Regions from separate parts of the Delftia sp. CH05 genome, predicted to be linked through region 1. Evidence: predicted binding sites of a transcription regulator. Region 1 holds the regulator's gene; the other holds the start of a gene.
The links. Region 1 encodes LexA, which represses DNA repair genes until DNA is damaged. Its sites were predicted from a motif close to ACTGTATNNNNATACAGT; they were not measured.
Positions count from the first base shown of each region.

Region 2: the regulator LexA is predicted to act here: its motif matches at 5,805-5,822, upstream of GRX31_RS20110 (PA0069 family radical SAM protein).

Region 1 is NZ_WUMG01000009.1:99,412-107,246, forward strand. Features, by position in the region: gene GRX31_RS10185 (MFS transporter) at 1-656, shown strand, start outside; gene GRX31_RS10190 (hypothetical protein) at 740-1,147, opposite strand; gene lexA (transcriptional repressor LexA) at 1,310-1,984, opposite strand; gene GRX31_RS10200 (asparaginase) at 2,083-3,072, shown strand; gene adk (adenylate kinase) at 3,163-3,819, opposite strand; gene kdsB (3-deoxy-manno-octulosonate cytidylyltransferase) at 4,076-4,870, opposite strand; gene GRX31_RS10215 (Trm112 family protein) at 4,924-5,106, opposite strand; gene lpxK (tetraacyldisaccharide 4'-kinase) at 5,171-6,187, opposite strand; gene GRX31_RS10225 (ExbD/TolR family protein) at 6,201-6,626, opposite strand; gene GRX31_RS10230 (MotA/TolQ/ExbB proton channel family protein) at 6,649-7,281, opposite strand; gene xseA (exodeoxyribonuclease VII large subunit) at 7,678-7,835, shown strand, end outside.
Region 2 is NZ_WUMG01000029.1:8,390-16,224, forward strand. Features, by position in the region: gene GRX31_RS20080 (cytochrome ubiquinol oxidase subunit I) at 1-1,585, shown strand, start outside; gene cydB (cytochrome d ubiquinol oxidase subunit II) at 1,604-2,755, shown strand; gene cydX (cytochrome bd-I oxidase subunit CydX) at 2,805-2,930, shown strand; gene GRX31_RS20095 (GbsR/MarR family transcriptional regulator) at 3,134-3,730, opposite strand; gene GRX31_RS20100 (acyltransferase family protein) at 3,899-5,056, shown strand; gene rnk (nucleoside diphosphate kinase regulator) at 5,130-5,534, opposite strand; gene GRX31_RS20110 (PA0069 family radical SAM protein) at 5,829-6,971, shown strand; gene GRX31_RS20115 (LysR family transcriptional regulator) at 7,009-7,835, opposite strand, start outside.

The DNA of each region.
Region 1 (7,835 bases):
CCTGGCGGGATGGAGCCAAGGACCATTGCGCCACCCGGCGCCCGGCCGTGGCGCAGGGCGAATTGCCGGCCAACCACTGGCGCGCCTTCTTCCTGCTGTGCGGGGTCATCGTCTGCTGGTCGATTCCCTATGTGACGGTGCTGTCCACCCTGCCCATGTTCGTGACGCGCGAGCTGGGCGGCTCGGACTTCATGGGAGCGGCCACGCTGACCTCATTCACAGCCGCTGCGGCGGTGGGTACTTTGCTGGGGGGCACGCTTGCAGATCGCCGGGGGCGCATGCAGGCCATCCGCGCCGGCTACCTGCTGGCATTGCCTGCTCTGGCGGCCCTGGCCCTGGCCTCCACGCCATGGATGGCGCTGGCCTGCACCATGGCCCTGGGCGTGTGCATGTTTCTTCCGTTTGCCGCCCAGGTCACGCTGGCCCAGGACTATCTGCCGCGCAACCAGGCCACGGCCAGCGGGCTGACCCTGGGGCTGGCCATGTCGATAGGCGGCATGGTGGCGCCGTTGTTCGGCATGCTGTCCGATGCGCGCGGACTGCGTTTTTCGTTGAGCGTCGTGCTGTGCATTCTGTGCGTTGCCGCGGCGCAGGCGTGGTGCATGCGCAATCGGCGCAGCGAGGGGAGTGCTGCACCGGCGGCTGTCAGGGCCTGATGCGCAGCCCCTGCCGCTGGGCAAGGCAAGAGACAGGCCCGGGCTCTCGCAGACCGGGTGGACGGGTTGGTCTCAGGGCGACCTCAGGCCGGTGTCTGCGCGCCGTGCGCTTCCATGCGTTCCAGGGCGGCACAGACATCGGCCATGCGGCCCGAGATGAACAGGCATTCGGGCTGCTCCTGCGGCGAGCGCTGGATGATGCGCAGACCCGAAGGCAGGGCCTGATCTGCCGGAAGGGAGGGCAGTTCGGGTTGCAGGGGCAGCAGCAGCTGCGCATCCCTGTGTTCTGGCAGCCGTGCTGACTTGCTGCGCCGCTGCTGGCTGCGGCGGCGGGCCTTGCTGAAGGACAGGATGGTCGCCTGCTCGGATTGCACAGGCGATTCGGGCTGGATGGTGCGCATGGCGGGCTCCATGGCGGCGGCGGGCAGGCGAATGCCCTGTGCCAGGCGCAGGAAGGACAGAGAAGACAGTGTTGGCAGAGCGAATCCCATGTGACGACTCCTGTTGGCGTATTTCAAAGAGGCATGGACACAGGCAGGATTGCGGTTTGCGGGCAAAGCTCCGCCCAGGGCGAAGCTGCAAGGCTTCGCGCCTACCACCTGGGCGGTGCATGAAGTAGGGGGTGGCAACCCGTGCAGGGCTGCCCGTCCGGCTTACATGGACATGCTGTTGCGGATCAGCCCCACGGCCAGGCCTTCAATGGCAAAGGCCTCTTCGGGAGCGACGCGGATCACCGGGTAATCGGGGTTTTCCGGCAGGAGCTCCACGCCCTGCGTGGTGCGGCGCAGGCGCTTGACGGTGACTTCATCTCCCAGGCGTGCCACGACGATCTGCCCGTTGCGGGCTTCATGCGCGGACTGCACGGCCAGCAGATCGCCGTCCATGATGCCCGCGTCGCGCATGGACATGCCGCGCACGCGCAGCAGATAGTCCGGGCGGACCTGGAACAGGCTGGGTTCGACGGAATAGGTCTGGTCGATATGTTCCTGGGCGAGAATGGGCGAGCCCGCCGCAACGCGGCCCACCAGCGGCAGCATCAGCGGCGCCAGGGCCGACAGCGGCAGCCCGAAGCTGGTGCCGCGTGCGGCATTGATGTTGCGCACGGTGTCGGTACGCAGGCGAATGCCGCGGGAGGTGCCGCTGACCAGTTCGATCACGCCTTTGCGGGCCAGGGCCTGCAGATGTTCCTCTGCTGCGTTGGCGGACTTGAAGCCCAGCGTGTTGGCGATTTCCGCGCGGGTGGGGGGCGCGCCCGTGCGGGAGATGGCGGCCTGGATCAGGTCCAGGATCTGTTGCTGGCGGGCGGTGAGCTTGGGATGGTCGAGCATGGCGTGCGTCCGGTCCTTGAATTCAGATGGCAGGCAGAGAAGTCATCTGATGATTTATACAGTATCTGTATTTTTAACCAGTTTTCCAAGAGGTGCAAGTGGGGCAGTCAAAGTTGGTGATTCTTGGCACGGGCGGCACCATCGCCGGCCGGGCGGATTCGCAGTCGCAGGCAGTGGGATACAAGGCCGGACAGATCACGGTGCAGTCGCTGCTCGATGCCGTGCCGGATCTGGAGCAGCAGGCGCTGGGGCCTGTGCAGACGCAGCAGATCGCGCAGGTGGACAGCAAGGATATGGACTGGTCCGTGTGGCGCGCGTTGCTGCGTGCCTGCACGCAGGCGCTGGAGGATGCGGACACACGCGCCGTGGTGATCACGCATGGAACGGACACGCTGGAAGAGACGGCCTGGCTGCTGCACAGCCTGCTGCCTGCCGCCAAGCCCATAGTGCTCACTTGCGCCATGCGCCCGGCCACGGCCCTGCTGGCCGACGGACCGCAGAATCTGCGCGATGCCGTGACCGTGGCCGCCAGCGGCGGGCGCAGCGGTGTGTGGGTGGTGGCCGGCGGCGAGGTGCATGCGGCGGCCCAGGTGCAAAAGGTCCACCCTTACCGACTGCAGGCCATGCGCTCCATGGAAGGTGGCCCGCAGGCCGTGGTGGAGGAAGGACGCGTGCGCTGGCTGGTGCCTGATGCGCCGGTCACGCCGGTCGCCCCCGTTGCGCGGATGGTGACTTCCGCTCCCGCTCTGTCTGACCTGCTGGCGCTGGATGAGCTGCCCTGGGTCGAGGTGGTGTTCAGCGGTGCCCTGGCGCGTGCCTGCGGCGTGGATGCGCTGGTGGCCGCCGGCGTGCGCGGCATCGTGGTGGCCGGCACGGGCAATGCGACCATTCACGAAAGCATGGAAGCGGCCTTGCTGCGTGCGCGCGACAAAGGCGTCTGGATCTGGCGGGGCACGCGCTGCGCCGAAGGCCTGCCCGTTGCCTCGGGGCTTGGCACGGACCCCGCAGAGGCCGATCTGGTCCAACTGCCCGTGGCCAAGGCACGGATTGCCATGATGCTGGCGCTGGCCGCGCAGCCGCGCGACTGATCCTCCGGGCGTCGCCGGCGCTTCAGATGCAGGCGGGCAACAAAAAAGCACCCGGCGGGTGCTTTTCTGGGGTCTGGCGCATGGCCTGTGTCATTCAGCCAGTGCTGCCAGGGCGCGCTGGGTGATGTCTTCCACCGAGCCCAGGCCGCTGATGGCGCGGTACTTGGGGGCTGCTGCGGCTTCCTTCTCGGCCCAGGCGCGGTAGTAGTCCACCAGCGGGCGGGTCTGGCTGCTGTAGACGTCCAGGCGCTTCTTGACCGTTTCTTCCTTGTCGTCCTCGCGCTGCACCAGCGGCTCGCCGGTCACGTCGTCCAGGCCTTCGACCTTGGGCGGGTTGAACGTGACGTGGTAGGTGCGGCCCGAAGCGGGGTGGGAGCGGCGGCCGCTCATGCGCTCGATGATGGCATCGAAGGGCACATCGATCTCGAGCACGTAGTCCAGCTTCACGCCGGCGGCCTTCATGGCGTCGGCCTGGGGAATGGTGCGGGGAAATCCGTCGAACAGGAAGCCGTTGGCGCAATCGGGCTGGGCAATGCGCTCCTTGACCAGATTGATGATCAGGTCGTCGCTGACCAGTTGGCCGGCGTCCATCACGGCCTTGGCCTGCTGGCCCAGGGGCGTGCCGGCCTTGACGGCGGCACGCAGCATGTCACCGGTGGAGATCTGGGGAATGCCGTACTTCTGGCAGATGAAAGCGGCTTGCGTGCCTTTGCCGGCGCCGGGTGCGCCCAACAAAATCAGTTTCATGGAAGTCCTTGAGGAGAGTAGAAATTCTTGTCTGCCGGATCGGCCCACCGGGGCGGACAGTCCATGCGTCATATTTTTGTCGCGGGCAAGGATAGCACGCACAGGGCCAACACTGGCTTACACGCACGGGGCAAAACTGTCGCCTGTGCAATCGCCAAAACCTGCGTTTTGCTGTCCGACAAAACCGCATGGGCGGTGTTGCTGCAAATGGCGATGCCCGGCATCGCCATTTGTGCGTTTTCAGCGGCCGGCCGATTCAGGCCGACGGATTGGACAGCTGGGCGCGCACCCGCTCCAGATCCTCGCGCGTGTCCACGCCAGGGCCGGGTGCATGGGGTGTGACATGGACGGCGATGCGGTGGCCGTGCCACAGCGCACGCAACTGCTCCAGGGCCTCCAGTGCCTCGGTGGGTGCCTGGGAAAGCTGGGGGAAGCTGCGCAGGAAGCCGGCGCGATAGCTGTAGATGCCGATGTGGCGCAGCGGTGCGAAGCCGGGGTAGCCCAACGCTGCCGATGCCGTCTCCCACCATGCCTGGTCCGCATGCTCGCGCGCGAAGGGAATGGGCGCACGGCTGAAATAGTGGGCCATGCCCTGGGCATCGCAGACGACCTTGACCACGTTCGGGTTGACGAAGTCGGCAAGGCTGTCAATGGCATGCGCCGCCGTTCCCATGCTGGCCGAAGGTTGCCGGGGCAGCAGGGCGGCCACGGCGTCGATGAGTTCGGGGGCGATCAGCGGCTCGTCGCCCTGGACATTGACCACGATGTCATCGCCATCGAGACCCAGCAGCGCGCAGGCCTCGGCCAGTCGGTCGCTGCCGCTGGCATGGTCGTTGCGCGTGAGCACGGCCGCCACGCCATGCGCGGTACAGGCGGCGAGGATGCTTTCGTCATCGGCTGCGACCACGCACCGCGCGGCGCCGCTGCGGCTGGCGCGCTGTGCCACGCGCACGACCATGGGAAGGCCTGCAATGTCGGCCAGGGGCTTGCCCGGCAGGCGGCTGGAAGACAGGCGGGCGGGAATCAGAACCGTGAAGGGCGCGGAGGACATGGTGCGTGCAGGAGTGAGGCGAAGGCGTGGGGCGGCGCAGGTGATGGGAAAAATCAGTCCTCGATCTCGTCGTCGTCCAGCGTGCGGGCCTCGGTTTCCAGCAGCGCGGGAATGCCGTCGCGCACCGGGTAGGCCAGGCGCGCGCTGCGCGAGACCAGTTCCTGGTGCTCGCGGTCAAAGCGCAGCGGGCCTTTGGTGACGGGGCAGACCAGCAGTTCGAGAAGTTTGGCGTCCATGGCGGATCCTGTGTTTTGAAGGGAAAGGGCGGGCCGTGGCAGCCAGCCGACACGGAGATGATAGTCAGGCGGGGCAGGGGCGCAGTGCCTGCAGCCGCTCATCCAGCAGAGCCCAGAAATCCGCCGGCAGCTGCAATTGCAGCGCAACCGCCCAGGCCTGGGGATGGGTGCGCCACAGCTTGACGGCATCTTTTTCGGTGCAGACCAGCGGGTCTTCGTTGCGCCCCAGGCGCTGGAAGCTCTCAAAATTATAGTGATCCGGCAGCGCCTGGACATGCTCCAGCGTCAGGCCTTGCTCGCGGGTCAGCATGGAGAAAAAGCCCTCGGGCCGGGCCACGGCGGCCACGGCCTCCACGGGCTGCGCACGCAGGGAGGACAGTGCGATGCGCTCGCCTTGGGCATTGACGGCTTCGCTGGACAGCTGGCGCTGCATGGCAAACGCGGGGGCGTCGGTGTCGGGGGCTGCGCCTGCATGCAGCACGGCGGTGACGGGGCGCGGCCAGGGCTCGCGCAGCGGGCCGGCCGGCAGCAGCCAGCCGTTGCCGATGCCGTCGTCATTGAAGACGCACAGCTCGATGTCGCGGGCCAGGGCCAGGTGCTGCAGGCCGTCGTCGCTGATGACCACATCCACCTGCGGATGGCGGGCGCGCAGGGCCTGGACGGCCTCGATGCGCTTGCGGGCCACGAAGACCGGCACGCCGCTGGCACGAGCCAGCAGCGCGGGCTCGTCACCCACGTCGGCGGGGGCGCTGTCAGGACGGGCCTCGCGGCAGTCGTCCGTGCTGCGGCCATAGCCGCGCGAGACGATGCCGGGACTCCAGCCGCCATCGCGCAGATGGCGGGCCAGGGCGAGCGTGACGGGGGTCTTTCCGGCGCCGCCCGCAATCACGTTGCCGACGACGATGACCGGAATGCCGGCCTGGCCCCCACGCCTGAAGCCCAGTGCATATGGCAGCCGATGCAGGCCCAGCAGGGCGCGGTACAGCAGGGACAGGGGAAGGAGCGCGCAGGCCAGCGGACCGCGGCGGCGCCAGGCCGCGCGAAGCCCCCGGGCTGCGGGGGCAGGACCAGTCCGGGGCATGGCGGCCTTGCCTTCAGCGCCCGGCGCTGGCCGAGGTCTGCGTGGCGAAGGTGATCTGGGACAGTCCGGCGCGGCGCGAGGCTTCCATCACCGATACCACGGACTGGTGCGGCGCAGTGGCATCGGCGCTGATGATGACCACGCTGTCCTTGCCGGCGACGGCCGCTGCGGCCAGCGCCTGGGTCAGGCCGGTGACGCTGCGATCTTCCACGGCGGTCTTGTTGATGGCATAGCGGCCATCGGCTGCGATGGCGACGATGATTTCGCGGGGCCGGTCGCGCTGCTGCTCGACGTCGGCCACCGGAAGGGTCAGCTGCAGCTCGGTGAACTTGCTGTAGGTGGTGGACAGCATCAGAAAGATCAGCACCACCAGCAGCACGTCGATGAACGGGATCAGGTTGATCTCGGGTTCGTCACGGCGGCGGGGACGGAAGTTCATGTCAGGTCTCTCGCGTGCTGGTTCACTTGCCGCCGACGCGGGTGAGGTGGCGCACGAACTGTTCGGAAGCCAGCTCCATGCCCAGCAGGTAGCCGTCGACGCGGGCGCGGAAGTAGCGCCAGAAGATCAGGGCCGGAATGGCGACGATCAGGCCGAAGGCCGTGTTGTACAGGGCGATGGAGATGCCGGCCGCCAGCTGGGCGGGGTTGCTGCCGCCGGTGGCCGATGCGCCGCCTTGCGAGCCGAAGATCTCGATCATGCCGATCACCGTGCCCAGCAGGCCCAGCAAAGGGGCGGCAGAGGCGATGGTGGCCAGTGCGCTCAGGTGCTTTTCCAGCGTGTGGGCGGCGGCGCGGCCGGCGCCTTCCATGGACGCGCGCAGCTCTTCCTCGCTGCTGTCCGGATGGGCCTGCAGTGCGCGCAGCCCGCTGGCCAGGACCTCGCCCAGCGTGGAGTTCTGTGCCAGTTGCTGCACGACTTCCTGACTGGGCAGGCCGCGCGAGGACACGGAAATCGCCTCGCCCAACAGGGCAGGCGGCGCAACACGGGCTGTTTTCAGCGCCACGAAGCGTTCAAAGACCAGGGCCAGAGCCAGGATGGAGCAGGCAATCAGTGGCCAGATCGGCCAGCCTGCGGCTTGTATGATCGACAGCAAGTTGTTTTCCCCCCGCGTTTAACTGCAGCCGACGATTATGGCCCAGCCATGTGGCCGGTCCAGGCGTCCCGGCTGCGCGATCGGCCTAAAACTGTGACCGGGCGCAGCATCCAGGCAACGGGCGGTGTCCCGGTTTCTGGCCTCGAGCTTGCTCATATAGCACAATTTTCTGTGGATAACTTTGTTATCAAGCTGCCTGCGCAGATGCGGCGGCGACGGCGAATGACCACTGTGACAAATGTGAATTCTTTGTTTCAGTAAAAAAATCTATTATTAATCAAATGCTTGCGAGGTGTTCTTGAGATTGCTTGTGCAAATCATCGCCAAAGTGCCTCTTCAAGGCCGCATCTGCCGACCTGTGGAGAATGTTGCACTGCATGCTGACCGGGAGCCCGCATGAGCGGTGCATTTGGCGCAATGAATCCAGCAGCGGCGCCGCTGGTCTGGGAAGTCGGCGCGCTGTGCCGCGCCGTGAGCGATGCCTTGCAGGCGCGCTTCAATCCGGTGGCGGTGCGCGGCGAGATCAGTGGCTTCTCGCGCGCGGCCAGCGGCCA
Region 2 (7,835 bases), on a different contig from region 1:
GGACCTCGACATCGTCGATCTATCGCGGCTGCAGTTCGCGGTAACGGCGCTCTACCACTTCCTGTTCGTGCCGCTGACCATCGGCCTGGCCGTGATCATCGCCATCATGGAGACCGTCTTTGTGATGACGGGCCGCACCATCTGGCGCGACATGACGAAGTTCTGGGGCACGTTGTTCGGCATCAACTTCGCCATGGGCGTGGCCACGGGCATCGTGATGGAGTTCCAGTTCGGCATGAACTGGAGCTACTACAGCCACTACGTGGGCGACATCTTCGGCGCGCCGCTGGCCATCGAGGGGCTGATGGCCTTCTTCCTGGAAGCCACCTTCGTGGGGCTGTTCTTCTTCGGCTGGGACCGCCTGAGCAAGGTCGGCCATCTGGTGACCACCTGGTGCGTGGCCCTGGGCTCGAACTTCTCGGCGCTGTGGATCCTGATCGCCAACGGCTGGATGCAAAACCCCGTGGGCGCGGCGTTCAACCCGCAGACCATGCGCATGGAGGTCACCGACTTCTTCGCGGTGCTGACCAACCCCGTGGCCCAGGCCAAGTTCGTGCACACGGTCTCGGCAGGCTACGTGACGGCCGCCATCTTCGTGCTGGGCGTCTCGGCCTGGTATCTGCTCAAGGGCCGGCACATCCAGCTGGCGCGCCGCTCCATGACGGTGGCCACCTCGTTCGGCCTGGCCGCTGCGCTGTCGGTGGTGGTGCTGGGCGATGAAAGCGGCTACCTGTCGTCGGAGCACCAGAAGATGAAGCTGGCCGCCATCGAGGCCATGTGGGATACCGAGCCCGCACCGGCCGCCTTCACGGCCTTCGGCTTCCCCGACAAGGCCGCACGGGAGACGCACTACGCCGTGCACATTCCCTGGGTCATGGGCCTGATCGGCACGCGCTCGCTGACCACCGAGATCCCCGGCATCAACGACCTGGTCCAGCGCACCGAGCAGTACATCCGCAACGGCATCGAGGCCTATGGCGCGCTGGAGGCCATCCGCGCCGCCGGCCCCACGGGCCAGGTGCCGGCCGAGGCCAAGGCCGTCTTCGAGGACAAGGGCGGGCAACTGGGCTACGCGCTGCTGCTCAAGCGCTACGTGGACGACCCGCGCCAGGCCACGGACGCGCAGATCGCCCAGGCCGCCTGGGACACCGTGCCGGCCGTGGGGCCGCTGTTCTGGGCCTTCCGCATCATGGTGGGGCTGGGCATGTTCTTCATCGCGCTCACGGCGGCCTTCTTCTGGCTGTCGGTGCGGCGCAGGCTGGACGCCCATCCGTGGATGCTCAAGCTGGCCGTGATCGCCATTCCCCTGCCTTGGATTGCGGCCGAGTGCGGCTGGATCGTGGCCGAGGTGGGCCGCCAGCCCTGGATCATCGAAGGCGTGCTGCCCACGGCGCTGGCCGTCTCCAACCTGGGCGCGGGCACGCTGCTGCTGACGATTGCAGGCTTCATCGCCATCTACTCCGTGCTCTTCGTCATCGAGATGAAGCTCATGGTGAAGGCCATCCGCAAGGGACCGCAGGAGGAAAGCGCACCGCACCTGACCACCTACTTCCCTCTGATGCAAAAACTCGCCCGCGGGCAATGACCAAGGGAGATTGTCACCATGATTCTTCACGAACTGATCAGCTACGACGTCCTGCGCCTGCTGTGGTGGGGCCTGCTGGGCGTGCTGCTCATCGCCTTTGCCGTCACCGATGGCTTTGACCTGGGCGCTGCCGCGCTGCTGCCGCTGGCGGCCAGGACCGACGTGGAGCGCCGCGTCGTCATCAACTCTCTGGGCCCGGTCTGGGAAGGCAACCAGGTCTGGCTCATCCTGGGCGGCGGCGCCATCTTTGCGGCCTGGCCGCAGCTGTATGCGGTCTCGTTCTCGGGCTTTTACCTGGCCATGTTCGCGGCGCTGGTGGCGCTGATCCTGCGGCCCGTGGCCTTCAAGTTCCGCAGCAAGCGCGAGGATCCGGCCTGGCGCGCGCGCTGGGATGCCGTGCTGTGCATGGCCGGCGTGGTGCCCGCGCTGATCTTCGGCGTGGCCCTGGGCAATGTGCTGCAGGGCGTGCCCTTCCGCCTGGCGCCCGACATGCGCATCTACTACGAGGGCACGTTCTTCGGCCTGCTCAACCCGTTTGCGCTGCTGGCCGGCCTGGTCTCGCTGTGCATGCTGCTCATGCATGGTGCGTCCTGGCTGGTGTTCAAGACCGAGGGCGATGTGGCCGCGCGCGCGCGCCGCCTCGGCATGGTGGCTGCCGTCGCCACCACGGTGCTGTTCGCGGCGGCCGGCGTGTGGCTGGCCGCGCTCAACGGCTACCGCATCACCAGCGAGATCAACACCACCGGACCGTCCAACCCGCTGTTCAAGACGGCTGCGCTGCAGGCGGGCGCCTGGTTCGCCAACTACCAGGCCCGGCCCGTGCTCTGGGCCGTGCCGGCCATCGGCCTGCTGATGCCGCTGATGGCGGCGCTGGGCCTGTGGCTGCGCCGCGAGTGGCTGGCCCTGCTGTCCAGCGGCCTGGGCATTGCCGGCATCATCGCCAGCGTGGGGGCGTCCATGTTCCCGTTCATCCTGCCCTCGTCGCTGAACCCGCAGCACAGCCTCACGGTCTGGGACTCTTCGTCCAGCCATGTGACGCTGTTCATCATGCTGGTGTGCGCGCTGATCTTCGTGCCCCTCATCGTGGCCTACACCAGCTGGGTCTACAGCGTGCTGCGCGGCAAGGTCGACCCGATGGCCATCATCGAGGGCCGCGGCCACTCGTACTGATCCACCGAATCAAGCAACGACAGTCAACGTCAAGAAAGGACACAACACCATGTGGTACTTCGCCTGGTTGCTCGGCCTGCCGCTGGCGGCCGCCTTCGCGGTGCTCAACGCGATGTGGTACGAACTGATGGACGACGAGGCCACGCGCCGCGAACTCCTGGCCCGGGAGAAATAAAGCTCCCCCTGAGGCGCTTCGCGCCTTCCCCCTCTCTCTTCGGGAGGGGGACGACACCCTCGCTGCGGGGGCGGGCGGCCCTTGCTCGGTGTCCCTCGCTTTGGGCTACGCCAGTTTTTGCACGCGCTTACCGCCAATGAAGCATTGCTGTAAACACGATGAGCTCCCTCGGGAGCTCATTTTTGTACGCAGGCTTGCCAGGTTCAATCGTCGGTGTCATCCGCCTTGGCGCGGCCCTTGCCGCCCGTGATGCGGTCCTTCAGATCCAGCAGCCGCGTCACGGCCGTGCCCATGCCCATGAGCTGCATGGCGGTCTCGGGCGACAGGCGCTGCACGTCGTCGAACCAGTTCATGAGCCGGTCGATCAGCTCGTACATGTCGCGCATGCGCTGCTGGGCGTAGCGTTCCTCTTCGGTGGTGACTTCCTCCAGCATGGCGGCGCGCAGCATGGACTGGGTGGGCTCGATCTCGCGGCGGCGGCGTTCCTCGGCCAGGCGGCGGAAGATTTCCCAGACATCCTGCGGCGCCTCGAAATACTCGCGCCGGTCGCCTGGCTGGTGGCGCAATTGCACCAGGCGCCAGGCCTGCAATTCCTTGAGCCCCATGCTCACGTTGGAGCGCGAGAACTCCAGCGTCTCGGCGATCTGGTCGGCATTGAGCGGCTCGGGCGAAAGAAACAGCAGAGCGTAGATCTGGCCTACCGTGCGGTTGATGCCCCAGCGGCTACCCATCTCGCCGAAGTGCGAGACGAACTGCCGGTTCAACGCCGGAAGAGGTTTGGGTTGCGTCATGGCATGCATTGTGCCCTCGCGTGCCGGCATGTCCTGTGCGGCTTGGAAAGCGGTGCGTCAGCTTTCTGCAAGACGCGGTCAAAAGGCGCACAATGGCGCCTTTGCGGGCTTGCGGCCAGGCGGCCCGGGCCCAGCGCCTCCCGCTTCCCGACCCGTTCGCAGATTGCAGATTGCCCCATGTCCCACGCTAGCCGCAGTGCGCTGATCGACTGCACCAAGGGCATGGCCTGTGCCGCCATCGTCTGGCACCACCTGGCCTTCTACGGCCCCATGTCCGATATCGCCCATCCGGCCGCGCCGGACCTCATCGACTGGCTCTATGAATATGCGCGCATGGCCGTGCAGATCTTCCTGGTGCTGGGCGGCTACCTGGCGGCAGCCAGCATGGCGCCGCAAGGCCACGGCTTGCACAGCGATCCGTGGTCGCGCATCGGGCGCCGCTTCGTGCGCCTGGTCGTGCCCTATGCCGTGGCCCTGGTCGTGGCCATCGTCGTCTCGGCGGCCGTGCGGCCCTGGTTCGACCATGCCTCGGTGTCGGGCGAGCCCGATCTCTGGCAGCTGGTGGCGCATGCGCTGCTGCTGCAGAACATCGTGGGCGAGGAGTCGCTGTCCGCCGGCGTCTGGTACGTGTCCATCGACTTCCAGCTGTTTGCGCTGACGGCGCTGCTGCTGGCCGGCACGCGCTGGGGCGGCGCCTTGCTGCGCCGACGCTTCGGTGGCCAGGCGCTGTCGCGCTGCTGGCCCTGGACGCTGAGCGTGGCGCAGGCGCTGGTGGTGATCGGCGTGGCGGCCTCGCTGCTGGGCTTCAATCTGGATGCGCAATGGGATGTGTGGGCGCCGTACTTCTTTGGCGCCTACGGCCTGGGCATGCTGGCCTACTGGGCCGCGCATGCGGACAAGTCCTCGACGGCCTGGAGCTGGTCCCTGCTGATCGTGGCCCTGGTCGTGGCGGCGCTGGCACTGGAGTGGCGCGACCGCATCGCGCTGGCCGGTGCCACGGCGCTGGCCCTGGTCGCGGCCATGCGCAGCCCCGCGTTTGCCCAGGCACAAGGCTGGGCGCCGCTGCGCCGGCTGGGCAAGATTTCGTACTCGGTGTTTCTCGTGCACTTCTCGGTCTGCCTGCTGGTCAATGCCGTGGAAAGCCATTTCTGGCCACAGTCCATTCCCGCCGCCCTGCTGGGCATGTGCACGGCCTTCGTGCTGTCGATTGCGGCCGGCCATCTGCTGTACGAGCGCGTGGAGCGCCACGTTCCCAGCTGGCACATGGCGCTGCGCTGGCAGGCCGGCCTGGTGGGCACCGGCCTGATCGCGGCATTTGTGGCGGGCCTGCGCTGAGGCGCGGTGCGTCAGCCCACAAACAACAAAGGCAGCCGGTGGGCTGCCTTTTTCGCTTCACGCCGGTCGGCGTTCAACGGTGCAGCTCGCCCGCGCTTTCCGGCTGGAACTCGATGGCATCCACGCGCACGGTGACCTGGCCCGAGGGGCCGGGCATGCGGGACTGGTCGCCCACGCTCAGGCCCAGCAGGGCAATGCCCACGGGCGCGAACACCGACACCTTGTCGGCGCTGCCATCCATCTCCTTGGGATAGACCAGGGTCAGCGTATTGGTCTTGCCCGACTCCAGCAGCGTGAAGCGCACCGTGGAATTCATGGTCACCACGTTGGGCGGCATTTCCCTGGGTTCGAGCACGTCGGCACGGTCCAGCTCGGCCTCGAGCGCCTCGCGGCCGGGAAAGGCGGGCTGCTTGTCCAGCAGGGCCTCGATGCGTTCCAGGTCCAGGGACGAAAGAATGATGTGGGGCTTGCGCTCCATGGTGTTGGCTCCCTTGTGTGCTTGCGCCGTGGCTGCAGTGAAGGGCAGCGGCGCCCAAACGGACAAAAGCCCGGGCAACGCGGTTGTCCGGGCCAAGGCATCTTCAGAAAAGAGAAAAGCACCAAGTTGGTGCGATAAGGCCATTGTGCAGGCCCGTGCGCGTTCTGCCAAGCGAACCCGCACGGTGCGGTGCGGATTGGCGCGGGCACTTGCCAAGCCGGCAAAACCCACTGCGCAACCGCAGGCATGCGGGGAGTGCTTGTTGGCATGGCTGTATTTTTATACAGTTTCTTCATGCTTTCCAGTCCTCCCACGCCTCATCACGACACGGCCCGGGTGCCCCTGCACGCCATCAAGGGCCGGGGCGCAGCCAGCCAACTGGCACACCGCTTCACCACCGATCCGCGCGAGGCCTTTGACGACGGCTGGGGCAGTCTTGAGGCGCCGGCCGAAGGCGAGGAAGCCGCGCCCCTGCGCACCGAACTGCGCTGGGAGCAGGCCCGCTCGGCGCTGAGCCGCCACCAGTCGCCCGACCTGCCGTTTCACATGGGGCTCAATCCCTACCGGGGCTGCGAGCATGGCTGCATCTATTGCTATGCCCGGCCCACGCACAGCTACCTGGGCTGGTCGCCGGGGCTGGACTTCGAGACCCGGCTCATCGCCAAGCAGAACCTGCCCGAGCTGCTGCGCGCCGAGCTGTCGCGCGCCAGCCATGTGGCCGCGCCCGTGATGCTGGGCTCGGTCACCGACTGCTACCAGCCCGTGGAGCGCGAGCTGGGGCTGACGCGCCGCCTGATCGAAGTGCTGGCCGAGGCGCGTCACCCGTTTTCCATCGTCACCAAGGGCAGCGGGGTGGAGCGTGACCTGGACCTGCTGGCCCCGCTGGCGCGCCAGGGCCTGGCCTCGGTGCACATCACGCTGACCACGCTGGATGCCGACCTGGCCCGCCACCTGGAGCCGCGCGCCGCCGCGCCGTACCGCCGGCTGCGCAGCATCCGCGCGTTGACCGAGGCGGGCGTGCCCGTGGGCGTGAGCCTGGCACCGCAGATTCCCTTCATCAACGAAGACCTGGAGAAGGTGCTGGAGGCGGCCGCCGACGCAGGCGCGCGCCACGCCTTCTATGCCGTGCTGCGCCTGCCCTGGGAAGTGGCGCCGCTGTTCGAGCAATGGCTGCAGGTGCACTACCCCGACCGCGCCCGCCGCGTGATGGAGCGCGTGCGCGACCTGCACGGCATCCAGGGCGAGCAGCGCGAGGCCGGCCGCGTGTACAACGCCGAGTTCGGCCAGCGCATGAAAGGTACCGGCCACTGGGCCGAGCTGCTGCGCCAGCGCTTCGCCCTGGCCTGCCGTCGGTACGGATTCAACCGCGAGCCGCTGCGGCTCGATTGCAGCCTCTACCACCCGTCGCTTTTGCTGCCGCAACGCAGCCTGTTCTGAGAGCCTGCGTGCCAGGCACAGGTCAGGGCATGGTCCGCTAGCGGGAATCGATCAGCTCTGACAAGGCGGCTGCCAGCGGGGAGCGCACCGAAGAGCGCAGCCACACCATGCCCACTTCGCGGGACGGGCTCGGAGGGGGCAGCGGCCATCGGCGCGTTCTGGCATCCGGCGGTCCCAGCACGGGCCAGTCCGGCAGGATGGAGACACCGAAGCCTTCCGCAACCAGCTGTGCGATCTGCTCGATGCCGTCCAGCTCGAAGCGGACCTTCGGCTTGATGCCGTGGCCCCGCAGGTATTCATCCGCCATTTTTCCTGCCACCACCTTGCGGTCGTACTGGATGAAGGGTTCGCGTGCGGCCGTGAGCAGCGGATCGCGCACCTTCATGTCTCGGGGCGCGAGAAGAATCAGCGCCTCGCTGCGCATCAGCCGCCATTCGCAGGTCTTGGGCATGGCGAAGGCCGGGTGCACAAGGATGGCCGCATCCAGACGGCCGGCCTGCACCTGGTCCAGCAGCAGTGAGGAGGTGCCGGGTTCGATGTAGACGCGCACGGCCGGATGGGCGCTCATCCACCGGCGCAGCAGCGGGGGCACGAGGCCCATCAGCGCCGTGGGCGTTGCCCCCAGCCTCAGGGGGCCTGCGGGGAGCTCGGTGGCCGAGGCGGCCGACCTCAGGTTCTCCACGGATTTGAGCACCTCCCGCGCATGCTCCACGATCCGGGCGCCCACGACGGTGGGCCGCACCGTCCGGCCCACCCGCGTGAGCAGTGCGCAGCCCACGTCGGCCTCCAGCGCACGCATCTGCTGGGCCACGGTGGTGGGCGGCAGGTCCAGCCTGCGCGCGGCGTCGGCCATCGAGCCGCAGT